DNA from 4 places in the Pseudoalteromonas sp. XMcav1-K genome. Region 3 is predicted to be linked to each of the others. Evidence: predicted binding sites of a transcription regulator. Region 3 holds the regulator's gene; each other region holds the start of a gene.

Region 1 (3,152 bases), on a different contig from region 3:
ACAAGATCATTTAAACAAATATCGTCTTCCGCAATTAGTAAGTCTATTTTCATAGTTTAAACACGTTAATAGCACCAGTACTAAGCATAGAATAATATTACAAATAAAAAAGCCCAACGCCATTAGGCATTGGGCTTTCACATATTTACAACTTCAATCAAGCTAGCTGGTTAGATATTACCTCGTACGGTAACAAACTCAGGGTACGCATCTACACCACAATCGTGCTGGTCCATACCATTAATTTCTTCTTCTTCGCCAACCCGAATACCCATGGTTTTCTTAAGTACCGCCCAAACAATAAATGAGCTCACAAACACGAAGGCAAAGATTACTACTGCGCCAATTAACTGATTTACAAATGTCGCATCACTATTTGATAACGGCACTAGCATAAGGCCTAAGAAGCCGCATACTCCGTGAACTGAAATCGCACCCACTGGGTCATCGATTTTAGCTTTGTCTAATGCCACAATGCTGAACACAACTAAGCTGCCACCTAGCGCGCCACCTAGCACTGCAAGTAACGGGCTTGGCGATGCAGGTTCTGCAGTAATTACAACAAGACCTGCAAGTGCGCCATTCAATACCATAGTTAAATCAGCTTTACGCCATAACACTTTACAAAGTAATAGTGCTGAAATTGCGCCAGCAGCCGCTGCCGCATTCGTGTTCAGTAAGATTTGACTCACTGCTGTGGCATTTTCTTTATCTGATAGCAGCAATTGCGAACCACCATTAAAACCAAACCAACCCATCCAAAGAATAAATGTACCTAGTGTTGCAAGCGGCAAATTAGACCCCGGAATTGGGTAGATTTCACCATTTTTACCATACTTCCCTTTGCGTGCACCCAGTAATAATACACCGGCAAGCGCAGCCGCTGCTCCCGCCATATGTACGATACCTGAACCTGCAAAATCAACAAACCCCATCTCAGATAAGAAGCCACCGCCCCAAGTCCAGTAACCTTCTAATGGGTATATAAAACCAGTTAACACCACACAAAAAACAAGGAAAGACCATAACTTCATGCGCTCAGCAACTGCACCTGAAACAATCGACATTGCCGTTGCAACAAACACAACTTGGAAGAAAAAGTCTGATTGCAATGCATGATCAGCATCTGCCGCTTCAGTACCAATCAGCATGCCCAATGACGGTAAAAAACCACCCTCGGCATTATCAACATACATAATGTTGTAACCAACAATCAGATAAACCGTACATGCAATCGCGTAAAGCGCGACGTTTTTAGTTAAAATTTCAGTGGTGTTTTTAGAGCGTACTAGGCCCGCTTCTAACATTGCGAAACCCGCAGCCATCCACATTACTAAGATGCCAGACATTAAAAAGTAAAATGTGTCGAGCGCAAACTTTAATTCAACTACTGTGTTTTCCATGACATTCCCCTTAAATTGCCGCTTCGTCTAACTCGCCCGTACGAATACGAACAATTTGCTCTAGGTCATAGACAAAAATTTTGCCGTCACCGATTTTGCCGGTTTGTGCCACATTGGTAATCGCCTCAACCACGCGGTCAACATTGTCACTTTGCGTTGCAATTTCGACTTTAATTTTTGGAATAAAATCAACTTGGTACTCTGCGCCTCGATATAGCTCAGTGTGCCCGCGTTGACGTCCAAAACCTTTTACATCGACTACTGTCATGCCCTCAATGCCAAGATCTGACATCGCTTCTCTAACATCATCAAGCTTAAATGGCTTAATAATGGCGCTGATCATTTTCATAACGTGTACCTGTTGTTGTTTTTTATTTGTACTTACTAAATCCAACCTTTATGCCAATAATATTTTTTTATCTAATTCATAAAGTTATGTAATTTACAATGTGTTACAACAAAGTTAACGCACCACAAAGGTGCAGCAATAGTGGGTTTGTGAACGTTTTGGTGCAAAAAATGAAACAGCAAAAACTTGCTTTGGTGACCGTTTTTGACACAATATGCTATGTCTGAGTTAGCTGTTATGCTGAGCCGTACTAACTCAATGGAATAAAAAACAATAACAAAGGATATATAAGCAAATGGCTTATTGGGTTATCCAAGCTTTAATTGCTCTCATATTATTATTTTTCGGACTGTCAAATATCGACACCGACAAGGAAATGCATGGCCTTGCAAACACATTCGCGTATGCAGGTATACGCGCTTTAAGCTTCTTTCTTATTACTCACTTTTTGATTCGCGCCCCTATTAATTTCTTGCGCAACAAAGAAACCGGATTTATAAAAGTGCTCATCTGTGGTTTGGTCTTTGTTAGTGTTGGCTCATTTATTAGCAAGAGCATTCGCGATATAAGCAGAGATGTGTTTGTGCCTATTCATAACAAAATTACCTATTATCGAGCAAACCCTGATAAAGATCCGCTTAATCAGGTTAAAACAAACAGCGAAGTTGAAGAAAACACAGACACTCAAGATGAAACATCAGCAAATGCGACAGCTAAATCTGAATTTAAAAGAGGTTTTAAAGAAGGATTTAACCAAGCACAACTAAAAGCGCGAGAGGAACTTGAGAAAATTCATAGTGGAGACCAAGAAGCGATTGATCGTGCCTCTTCGAAACAATTAAAGTCTCAATTCGGTGCATTCCTTTTTTGGTTGTTTTGCTATCTACCGTTGTCAGCATTAAAACGTCGCTTCCAAGTTAAAACACAACTTAAGCAAAGTCAGATTGCATTACTAATGAGTCAGCTTAATCCGCATTTTTTGTTTAATTCATTAAACAGTATTCGCGGTATGATTTTCGAAGATAAACAGCTTGCTAAAGAGTTAATCGATAAACTAAATGAGCTTTTTCGCTACAACTTAACAGCAAATAAGCACCCTACGGTAAAATTAAAAGAAGAATTACGCATTTGTGAATTCTATCTTGATATTGAGCATATTCGCCTTGAAGAGCGCTTGTTAATTGAAATGCATGTAGATGAAACCTGCTTAAATATCAAAGTCCCCACTATGGGCATTCTTACATTAATTGAAAACTCAATTAAGCACGGTATTGCGCCAAGGCAAGATCAAAGCCTGCTGATTGTTGATATTGCTAAACAAAAAAACCAACTTGTGGTGACCGTAAGTAATCCAATTTACACAGGCACCTATAAAGTCGAAAGCACAGGTACAGGGCAAG
Region 2 (3,152 bases), on a different contig from region 3:
TCGTTTAGCCGTAACATCATTTGTCGATTTAGATGATAACCTACAGTATGCAAGTCGATTTGGAAATCAACTTGCTGAATCGATGCTGACAGAAGTTCAGGCATATGGTTTAAATGTAGTAGATCATAAAGTCATGCCAGTTGTTCGCATAGATGGTAATGGTGATTACACCTATTCTCGTGATGTTAAGCAACTAAACTCTCAAGGTGTTATAAATGCCGTGTTAAGTGGTACGTTACTATATAAAAGTAACGGTGTGGTGATTAACTCTCGCATTACTAGCTTGAGTGACCAGCGTATAATAGCCAGCGCCAAATACACCATCCCATACAGTGTTGCATTTGATGAATAGCACGTAAAGGTAAACTGTTGTTCCTATAAGTTGCTTGCTTTCTCTTTTTACTCTTTGATAATCTTGAATAAATGATATTGTTCTCGTAGCTCAGTTGGATAGAGCATTCGCCTCCTAAGCGAAGGGTCGCAGGTTCGACTCCTGCCGGGAACGCCATTAACGCCTATAAAGTTTTAACCCGTCTTTTTTGTTATTTGAACGTCATTAAACAGTCTTTTAAATCGAGCTATCTTTTATTGCTATGTAGCCGCGTGATTAACGTATTTCTTGAAGGTTACGTGTTTAACCCGAGTTATTTTGCGATAGAACAGGTTATTAAAACTAAATGCTAAGCTCTGGCTCTAGCCCTAGCCCTAGCCCTAGCCCCTTAGAAGCTTGCTAACGTAACCAAATCACCAATTTGTACGTTTGCCAGGAGTTTGTCGCCTATCACTTGGGCAATGGCGGTGTTTTGATTTATCTGAGTGACTCTCAACTGGTAATCAGTATTAACAATAAGCTGCTTTTGATTAAACCCTTTGCGCAGTGCTACTTGCAGCTTTTGTCCTTTCACTAGATTATTTTCAGCGCCAAGGCTAATGATCACGGTATCGTGATCCACGCTTAAAATACGTGCTTGCGCTGGAATACAGGCAAGATAGCTTGCTAAATCTTGGCCAAGCTTTAAGTTGATATCTGATATTGCTTGTCCATAAGGCATGGTCCAAAATTTTTCACTGTTCACATCGATACGGGCTGTTTTTTTGGTTTGCCAAGTGGCAAATGTATCGTAGTGTGTTTGTTTTAGCAGTTCGCCAGTTAAGCCATTGTATAGCGCCGTATTAATCGAGAAAAAACGTTCATAAGCTTTATTTTGCCAAAATGCTAACGATGAACTCTGTTGCTCACCAAGAGATAAGTCTTCTATTTGCGATATCCAGACAAACTGACTGTTATTTTGGTCGGCAATTTGTTGAATAAGGGCGCTTGAGTTGGCATCAAAATGCGCGGTGAACAGGTTTTTGGTATTAAGCTTACGGTTAATATCGGCTTTTGTGTTGAATAAATGGGTAAACTGATACAAATGCTTTGCGAGCTTTTCGCTGTATGCTTTTGGTAATTCAAAAATTTGACCATAAGTTGCATGGCTCGGAGTTTTAAAACCTGTTCTTGTTAGAGCCACATTCTTTTTAATCGATGAATTTTGGCAAGTCTCGCTATTATCTAAAATATCTAGTCTAAGTGTAATTGAGAGCGTGTTGTCTGATTGAATTTCATCAATTACTTCAATCTGATCGATTGCTCCATGAGAGTAAACTTGGGTACTTGGTGTTTGCCAAATGCCATTTACCACTTGCTGTAGACTAGTAACTTGCGCACCTGAAAAGAGTAAAGCTTGCTGAATAGCGTTTTCGGTTGCCATCATTCGAGCTTGCTCAACATTACCATTGCGTATTTTGGCTTGGCCGGTTGATTCATACCAAATTGCATGAGACGAAAAGCTCACAATAAAAAGAAGTAATACTAGATGTCGCATAGCGCAGCTCTCAATTTAAACCTTAGTCTGTATATTCAATTTCTGTACCAAACTATACAGTGGCGCGAAAATTGCTAAATCAAATGTAATATGCATTTGTATGGTGGCAACATGTTGAAATCAATTTTCAAAACGTCAACTCTGGTAACGAGCTTATATTTATTAGGTGGCTGTAGCCAACTGTTTGATAAACATATTGAATATGAATACCAAACACCAGATAACTACCCAGTGCTATATGCGGTAGGGTATGCACCGATCAGTTTGCAACCCGGTACAACAACCGAGCAAAAATCGATTATGGCAATGAAGGCATCAAAGCTTGAGGCTTATCGTGAACTTGCGGAACAAGTCTACGGACAAAAAGTTGACGCGCAAACGAGTGTTAAAGGCCTAATCGCTAGTAATGATACTTTGAAAGTACGTGTACAAGGTGTTGTACGTGGTGCGAAAGTAACAAAAAGCTACGCTGTGGGTGATACGTATGCAACAGAAGTAGAGCTAGATATGAAATTGGTACATGACTTATATATTGGTCAAACAAAACCAAGAAACGTAAAAAAAGTAACCTACTACTAGCAGGTTACTTTTTATTAGTAAATTCAGATTACGCTTTTAGCCCGCGAGCAATCGGGTTAGGTAGAGAGAAAGATTTGCCCGTTTTGTCGTATCCGGTATGACTTTTACCAAATAAGATATTCTTCAACTTTTGTGAAGCAATCTGGCTTTGATTTGCTGCTACTTGATTCACATCATTCTGCTTTTTGCAGTCAGCTAATACCTGATTAATTTGGTTGATTGTTGGCTGATATTCTGCTTTATCAATACCGTCTTGATCGATTAATTTGGCAATGTGTTGGTCACGTTGCTGAATGGACTGCAACGATGCAACTTTGCTTTCAACAACAGATATTAAAGATTCATGATCGCGCGCAACTATAGCTTCTAATTCCTGCTTTAGGATGTCAGCCATAGTATTCAACTCATCAAGTTGTTGCGCTAATATCTGTTCTAGATTCATAAACTATCGACCGAAAAGTTTAAATTCAAGCTTATTGATATTTTCAGCAAGCTTCTCTGCATCAATTTTGTATTCGCCGTTAGCGATCGCTTTTTTAAGCTCGTTTACTTTTTTCTCATCAATACCTGATGATTGCTCCGCTTTTTCATTTAGCTTTTTAAGCTGTTGAGCTTGCGGTGTAATGCTCACTGAATCGCTAGTTGCCTTTGCAGTAGCAGTATTCACTTGCACTTGTTTATTAGCAGTTTCAGACGCTTGCTGCT
Region 3 (3,152 bases):
TCGCTGGACTAGCTGTCACTTTGTGTATCACAAGTGGACACGCTATCGCTGAGCAGATCAAACTTAAGCATCCACTTGAGATTGACGCCGATGAGCAAGCTGCTCGCTTAAAAGAAAATGTCGGTATTTTTCGCCATAATGTACAAATTAAGCATGGCAATATGACCATCACCGCCGATTACCTTGAAGCACATAAACGAGCAGAGTTAGGAGATAACCAGCAATTACTTATTGCCAGTGGTGATCCGGTAAAATTTAGTGCTGAACAAGAAGATGGATCAATCATTGTCGCAAGTGCTAAAAAAGTCACTTATGACGTGGCTAAATCATTATTTACAATGTCTGGTGGCGCTAAATTTCAACAAAATGGCGACATGATGTCAGCAGATACCATCATCTATGATCGCGCAGCTGAAACAGTGACGTCTAAAAAAGCTGAAAACTCAACTAACCAAGTAAAAACCATCATCAATACGCAAAATGAACAAGGCGGACAATGAGCACATTAATTGCCGAAAAGCTGGCTAAAAGTTACAAATCACGCCAAGTGGTAAAAAATGTTGGCTTAGAAGTGAAAGCTGGTAGTATCGTTGGTTTGCTTGGTCCTAACGGTGCCGGTAAAACAACGACGTTTTACATGATTGTTGGTTTAGTACCGAGCGACAATGGCGTTATTCGTATTGACGATAATGACATTACATTGCAACCAATGCATAGTCGCGCCCGTTTAGGTATTGGTTATTTACCGCAAGAATCGTCGATTTTTAGAAAGCTTACTGTGTATCAAAACATCATGGCGATTCTAGAGACACGCAAAGAACTTAATCGTGTGCAACGTGAAGAAGCGCTCGATGATTTATTAGAAGAATTTAACATTGGCCATATCCGAGATTCACAGGGTATGGCATTGTCGGGCGGTGAACGTCGTCGTGTGGAAATTGCGCGCGCATTAGCCGCAAACCCCAAATTTATCCTGTTAGATGAACCTTTTGCTGGTGTTGATCCTATTTCAGTGATAGATATAAAGAAAATAATTGAGCATTTGAAAAATCGCGGCATTGGCGTGTTAATAACAGACCACAACGTGCGTGAAACCTTAGATGTATGTGAAAAAGCCTACATTGTTTCTCACGGCGAATTAATCGCATCTGGCACAGCTGAAGACGTTTTAAACAACCAAAAAGTACGCGATGTATACCTAGGTGAACAATTCAGACTATAGTAATAGTTATAGGCCTTAAATTTGGAATTGAATTGTTAACTAGCGGCTTGAAATCGAAAGAAGGATTAGAATAACTACATGAAGCAATCTTTACAGCTTCGCCTTGGGCAGCAACTAACAATGACTCCACAATTGCAACAGGCTATTCGCTTGTTGCAGCTGAGTACGTTAGATTTGCAGCAAGAAATTCAAGAAGCGCTTGATGCCAATCCTTTACTTGAAGAAGACATTGACTACAGTGACGATAAACAAAACAACGAAAACACTGAGTCAAACAAAGACGAATCAATAAATAGCGATGATGTTGAAGCAGCGCCAAGCCAAAGTGAAATAGAATCAAGCGACGCACTTAGCAACGAGAATATTTCTGACGATTTAGCTATGGATGTGTCGTGGGATGATTATATCAGCGCCGCACCTGTTTCTGTCAGTAACGCCCCAGCTCCTGACAACGATACTGTGTATCAAGGCTCAACCAGCGAATCATTGCAAGATTACTTAATGTGGCAATTACGCTTAACGCCGTTCAGCGACACCGACGAGATGATCGCAACCACCATTGTTGAGGCGGTAGACGATTCAGGTTATTTAACACAAAGTAGCGAAGAAATTTTAGAAGCGGTACAGCAATCTGACGACCAAGAACAAATTGAACTAGACGAAGTTGAAGCTGTACTTAAACGCGTTCAACTCTTTGACCCTGTTGGTATTGCTGCTCGTTCGTTACAAGAATGTTTATTGATCCAGCTCAATCAGTACGACAAAAATACCCCTTGGCTAAACGAAACAAAGAGCGTAATCTCAAACCATATGGAACTTTTAGGATTACGTGATTATCGTACAATAATGAAGAAGGCTAAACTCAAGGAGCCTGAGTTAAAAGAAGTCTTAACATTAATACATAGCCTTAATCCAAAACCAGCTGAAAGCATCATAAAAGAAGAACCTGAATATGTGGTTCCCGATGTTTCAGTAAAGAAAATTAAAGGACGCTGGCGCGTTGATTTAAACAACGATAGCATGCCAAAGATCCGCGTGAATGAACAATATGCTGCGCTTACTCGCTCGATGAAATCAAGCACTGACAGCCAGTTTATTCGCAACCATTTACAAGAAGCAAAATGGTTTATTAAAAGCTTAGAAAGTCGCAATGATACTTTATTAAAAGTAGCCAATTGCATTGTTGAACAACAACAGGCATTCTTTGAATATGGTGACGAAGCAATGAAACCTATGGTTTTAAACGACGTTGCCGAAATGGTCGAGATGCATGAGTCGACTATCTCGCGTGTAACAACGCAAAAATACATGCATACACCACGTGGCATTTATGAGCTTAAATACTTTTTTTCAAGCCACGTTAGCACGGAAAATGGGGGTGAGTGTTCATCTACCGCGATTCGAGCACTGATCAAAAAGCTAGTTGCGGCGGAAAATCCAGCTAAACCATTAAGTGATAGCAAGATTACCGACTTACTAGCAGAACAAGGAATTAAAGTGGCGCGACGCACTATCGCAAAATACCGTGAGTCGCTATCCATACCACCGTCTAATCAGCGCAAGAGCCTGATCTAGACCAAATAGAAGGAAAATGCTTATGCAATTAAACTTAACAGGTCGTCACGTAGAAATTACTGATTCTTTAAGAGACTATGTCACTAACAAATTTGCAAAACTAGAGAGGCATTTTGATCATATAAATAACGTGCACGTTATTCTAGATATTGAAAAACTATCACAAAAAGCAGAAGCTACTATGCATGTTAACGGTGGCGAATTGTTTGCCTCTACCGAGCATCAAGATATGTATGCAGCAATCGATGGCCTGGTCGACAAACTAGACCGCCAAGTAATTAAGCACAAAGAGAAACTTTCTCGCCACTAAAATGAAATTAACCGATATTATTGCTGAGGACTGCGCTAAAACCGC
Region 4 (3,152 bases), on a different contig from region 3:
TCTGCAAGTTGCATCAGCGCTTTACTAGCTGGGTCTTCAACAATTGGCCCATCTTTAATGGCTTCTTTTTCTGGTAAATAACGACTTACCATGTTTAATAACACTTCTGGTGCGAATGGTTTCGCCATGTAGTCGATGGCTCCTAAGCGCATCGCTTCAACCGCATCATCAATGGTCGCGTAAGCTGTCATCATTAATACGGGTAAATCAGGATAGTTAAGCTTAATACTTTTAAGTAAATCGATACCTGACATAGTGCCCATTTGCACGTCACTGACCACCATTGAAATACCGCCTTCTTTAAGCTTAATAATCGCTTGTTCGGCACTGTCGGCTTCAACACAATTAATATCAGCCAATGCTAGGGTATCGACTAACGCTTCTCGTAAACCAGAATCATCTTCTACGACTAATACTTTTGCATCGTTCATAATCACTCCTAACATGCTGTTTTAGAGATAATCGGTAGGTACAAGTTAAACTCAGCCCCACCAAGCTCACTATTGCCTGCTTTTACAAACCCTTGATGGCTGTTAGCAACCGATTGAACCACGGCAAGACCTAACCCGGTACCGTGTGATTTAGTGGTGAAGAATGGCTCAAAGATCTGTTGGATAGCCGTTTCACTTAACCCCGTGCCGTTATCTTTCACCGAAATTTTGACGTGATCTGCGAATTTTTCAGACCGCGTTGCACTTAACTCAATTTTTCCACCTTGGCCACAAGCTTGCACCGCATTGTGCACTAAATTGCTAATTGCACTGCTCAGCGCAACTTTATTAGCGATAATTTCAATATCAGGCTCAGGCAATTTAAGGTCGAGAATGCATTGTTGGCGCATAATCATTGCTTCTGAAGCATGCGTTACATCCGTTAGCAAGGCTTGCATAGACACAGGTGCAAGTACTTGTTGCTCACCACTTTTGGCAAATAACAGCATATCGTTTACTTGGCTTTCTAAATCTTGCAAACGCGACATCAACTTTTCATGGAAGTTGCTACGCGCCGTTGGGTTTAATTTTTCTGACGACAGGTTCGCAGCATATAGCATCGCCGCTGATAACGGGGTTCTTACTTGGTGCGCTAAGGATGCAACCATTTTACCAAGCGCACTCAAACGCTGCATATGTGCAATACGTGACTGTAATTGGCGTGTTTGCGTAAGATCGGTCATTAAAATTAACTGACCTGGTTCAGGTGTGAGCGGTGAAATATCAAGTTTCACTAATCGACCATCACGAAGCGTTACCTCGTGACCATCACTACCATTGGGCGCAAAAGAACGCTGAATAATGGTAAACCAACGCTCGCCTTCTAACGGCTCTCCGAGTAAATCAATTGCGATTTGATTGGCCTTTGCGACCATGCCGTTACCATCAAGCACAATGACGCCCGCAGGCATGGTATCAACCAAATGACTAAGCCAACTTGCCTGTTTTCTTAATTCACTAAGTTCACCCACGTACTTTTCCTGCATCAAACACGGGTTGTATACCTCTTGAAATTGTTGGGGTATGATTTGAGCTAACGCCATAGTTACACCAAATAATTTACTCTAACTAATCGGTGTAGATACACAAAACGTGCCAATTTTTATTTTCAATAAATACAGCAAGTTAAGTGAAGTAATAAGACGTCAATTATTTGTCTAGGGGATTTTTATGTGTTTTAGATGCGAGTGGTTAGATACCACTAAAGCTGATTATGTAGCCTATCACGATACCCAATGGGGCGTGCCTTTGTTTGATGATAATGCACTGTTTGAATTCCTCACACTAGAATCAGCGCAAGCTGGACTGAGTTGGTACACAGTATTAAAAAAACGCGATAACTACCGCAACGCGTTCGCCAACTTTGACCCAACTGTGGTTGCCCAATTTGATGAAGCAAAAGCGCTTGCCTTAATGGAAGATAAAGGCATTATTCGCAACCGCTTAAAAATTAATGCCGCAATTAACAATGCACAGTGCTTTTTAGCAATACAAAAAGAGTTTGGTAGTTTTGCTAACTATCAATGGCAATTTGTAAACAATAAACCTATTGTCAATAACATCAATAGTAAAGCTGATTACCAAGCCACCACTGCCGAGTCGCAAGCTTTTGCGAAAGACCTTAAAAAACGTGGCTTTAAGTTTTTAGGACCGACCACGGTGTATGCTCATATGCAGGCATGCGGCATGGTTAATGATCATCACAATCAATGCTTTCGCAAAGACGAAGTGATTGCACTTTACTCATCGCTTTTCTAATACCCTTTCAACTTAAACACCTCTATTAATAGTCAAAAGTGAACAATGAATTCACTTTTGAGCTATTCACATTCAAATGAAGCTCAATTAAAGTGTTTCAATCTATTTAAGGAAATGATTATGCTTCTCGATTCCAACACTAAATTCGGTACTATTAGTAAGCTGCTTCACTGGCTTAGTGCACTTGTTATTTTTGCATTATTCGGCGTTGGATTTTGGATGGTTGATTTGAATTATTACAGTGAATGGTATCGCACAGCGCCCCATTGGCACAAAAGTATTGGCATTATATTGCTGGCATTCACGCTAGTGCGCATTGGTTGGAAAGTGATTACGGTATCACCTGAGCCCATCTCTACCCATTCATCTAAAACTCGCGTTGCAACAAAACTAGGCCATTTAGCCTTGTATGGGATTTTATTGATAATTTTAACCAGTGGTTATTTGATCTCAACCGCTGATGGTCGCGCAATTGCTGTTTTTGACTGGTTCGAAGTAGCAAGTTTAGGCGAATTAATTGCAAATCAAGAAGATATTGCAGGCAGTATTCATCAATATGCCGCTTGTAGCTTAATGGCGATTGTCGGTATTCATATATTAGCGGCGTTAAAGCATCACTGTATTGATAAAGATGACACGTTACGCCGAATGATTAAGTAACCTCTGATTTGGCTAGTCAAAGCTCAGGTTGTATAAATTTAAAGGAAACAATTATGAAAAAAACACTTTTAGCAACAGCACTTACGATGGCAAGCTTAACAATGCCAGCAATGGCTGCAGATTATGTAATTGACACCAAAGGCGCTCACGCATCAATTAATTTTAAAGTGAAGCACTTAGGCTACAGCTGGTTAACAGGCCGTTTTAATACCTTCTCAGGTGAGTTCAGCTACGACGAGAAAC

The links. Region 3 encodes sigma-54, which starts transcription at its own class of promoters, with help from an activator protein. Its sites were predicted from a motif close to GTTGGCACGNNNNTNGNNT; they were not measured.
Region 1: ACHSBP_RS05675 (P-II family nitrogen regulator) is a predicted target of sigma-54. The motif match lies at 1,792-1,810, and genes of this name have one in related genera.
Region 2: ACHSBP_RS01160 (LPP20 family lipoprotein) is a predicted target of sigma-54. The motif match lies at 1,927-1,945, and genes of this name have one in related genera.
Region 4: ACHSBP_RS15795 (PAS domain-containing sensor histidine kinase) is a predicted target of sigma-54. The motif match lies at 1,573-1,591, and genes of this name have one in related genera.

Annotation. Positions count from the first base shown of each region.
Region 1 is NZ_JBIPJE010000033.1:107,416-110,567, reverse strand. Features, by position in the region: gene ACHSBP_RS05685 (response regulator) at 1-53, opposite strand, end outside; gene ACHSBP_RS05680 (ammonium transporter) at 171-1,403, opposite strand; gene ACHSBP_RS05675 (P-II family nitrogen regulator) at 1,414-1,752, opposite strand; gene ACHSBP_RS05670 (sensor histidine kinase) at 2,048-3,152, shown strand, end outside.
Region 2 is NZ_JBIPJE010000019.1:4,792-7,943, reverse strand. Features, by position in the region: gene ACHSBP_RS01175 (FlgO family outer membrane protein) at 1-352, shown strand, start outside; tRNA gene ACHSBP_RS01170 (tRNA-Arg) at 432-508, shown strand; gene ACHSBP_RS01165 (flagellar assembly protein T N-terminal domain-containing protein) at 720-1,868, opposite strand; gene ACHSBP_RS01160 (LPP20 family lipoprotein) at 1,980-2,447, shown strand; gene flgN (flagellar protein FlgN) at 2,476-2,889, opposite strand; gene flgM (flagellar biosynthesis anti-sigma factor FlgM) at 2,893-3,152, opposite strand, start outside.
Region 3 is NZ_JBIPJE010000037.1:7,987-11,138, forward strand. Features, by position in the region: gene lptA (lipopolysaccharide transport periplasmic protein LptA) at 1-500, shown strand, start outside; gene lptB (LPS export ABC transporter ATP-binding protein) at 497-1,222, shown strand; gene ACHSBP_RS07595 (RNA polymerase factor sigma-54) at 1,301-2,797, shown strand; gene hpf (ribosome hibernation promoting factor) at 2,820-3,107, shown strand; gene ptsN (PTS IIA-like nitrogen regulatory protein PtsN) at 3,109-3,152, shown strand, end outside.
Region 4 is NZ_JBIPJE010000047.1:5,944-9,095, forward strand. Features, by position in the region: gene ACHSBP_RS15790 (sigma-54-dependent transcriptional regulator) at 1-431, opposite strand, end outside; gene ACHSBP_RS15795 (PAS domain-containing sensor histidine kinase) at 440-1,534, opposite strand; gene ACHSBP_RS15800 (DNA-3-methyladenine glycosylase I) at 1,662-2,249, shown strand; gene ACHSBP_RS15805 (cytochrome b) at 2,370-2,909, shown strand; gene ACHSBP_RS15810 (YceI family protein) at 2,963-3,152, shown strand, end outside.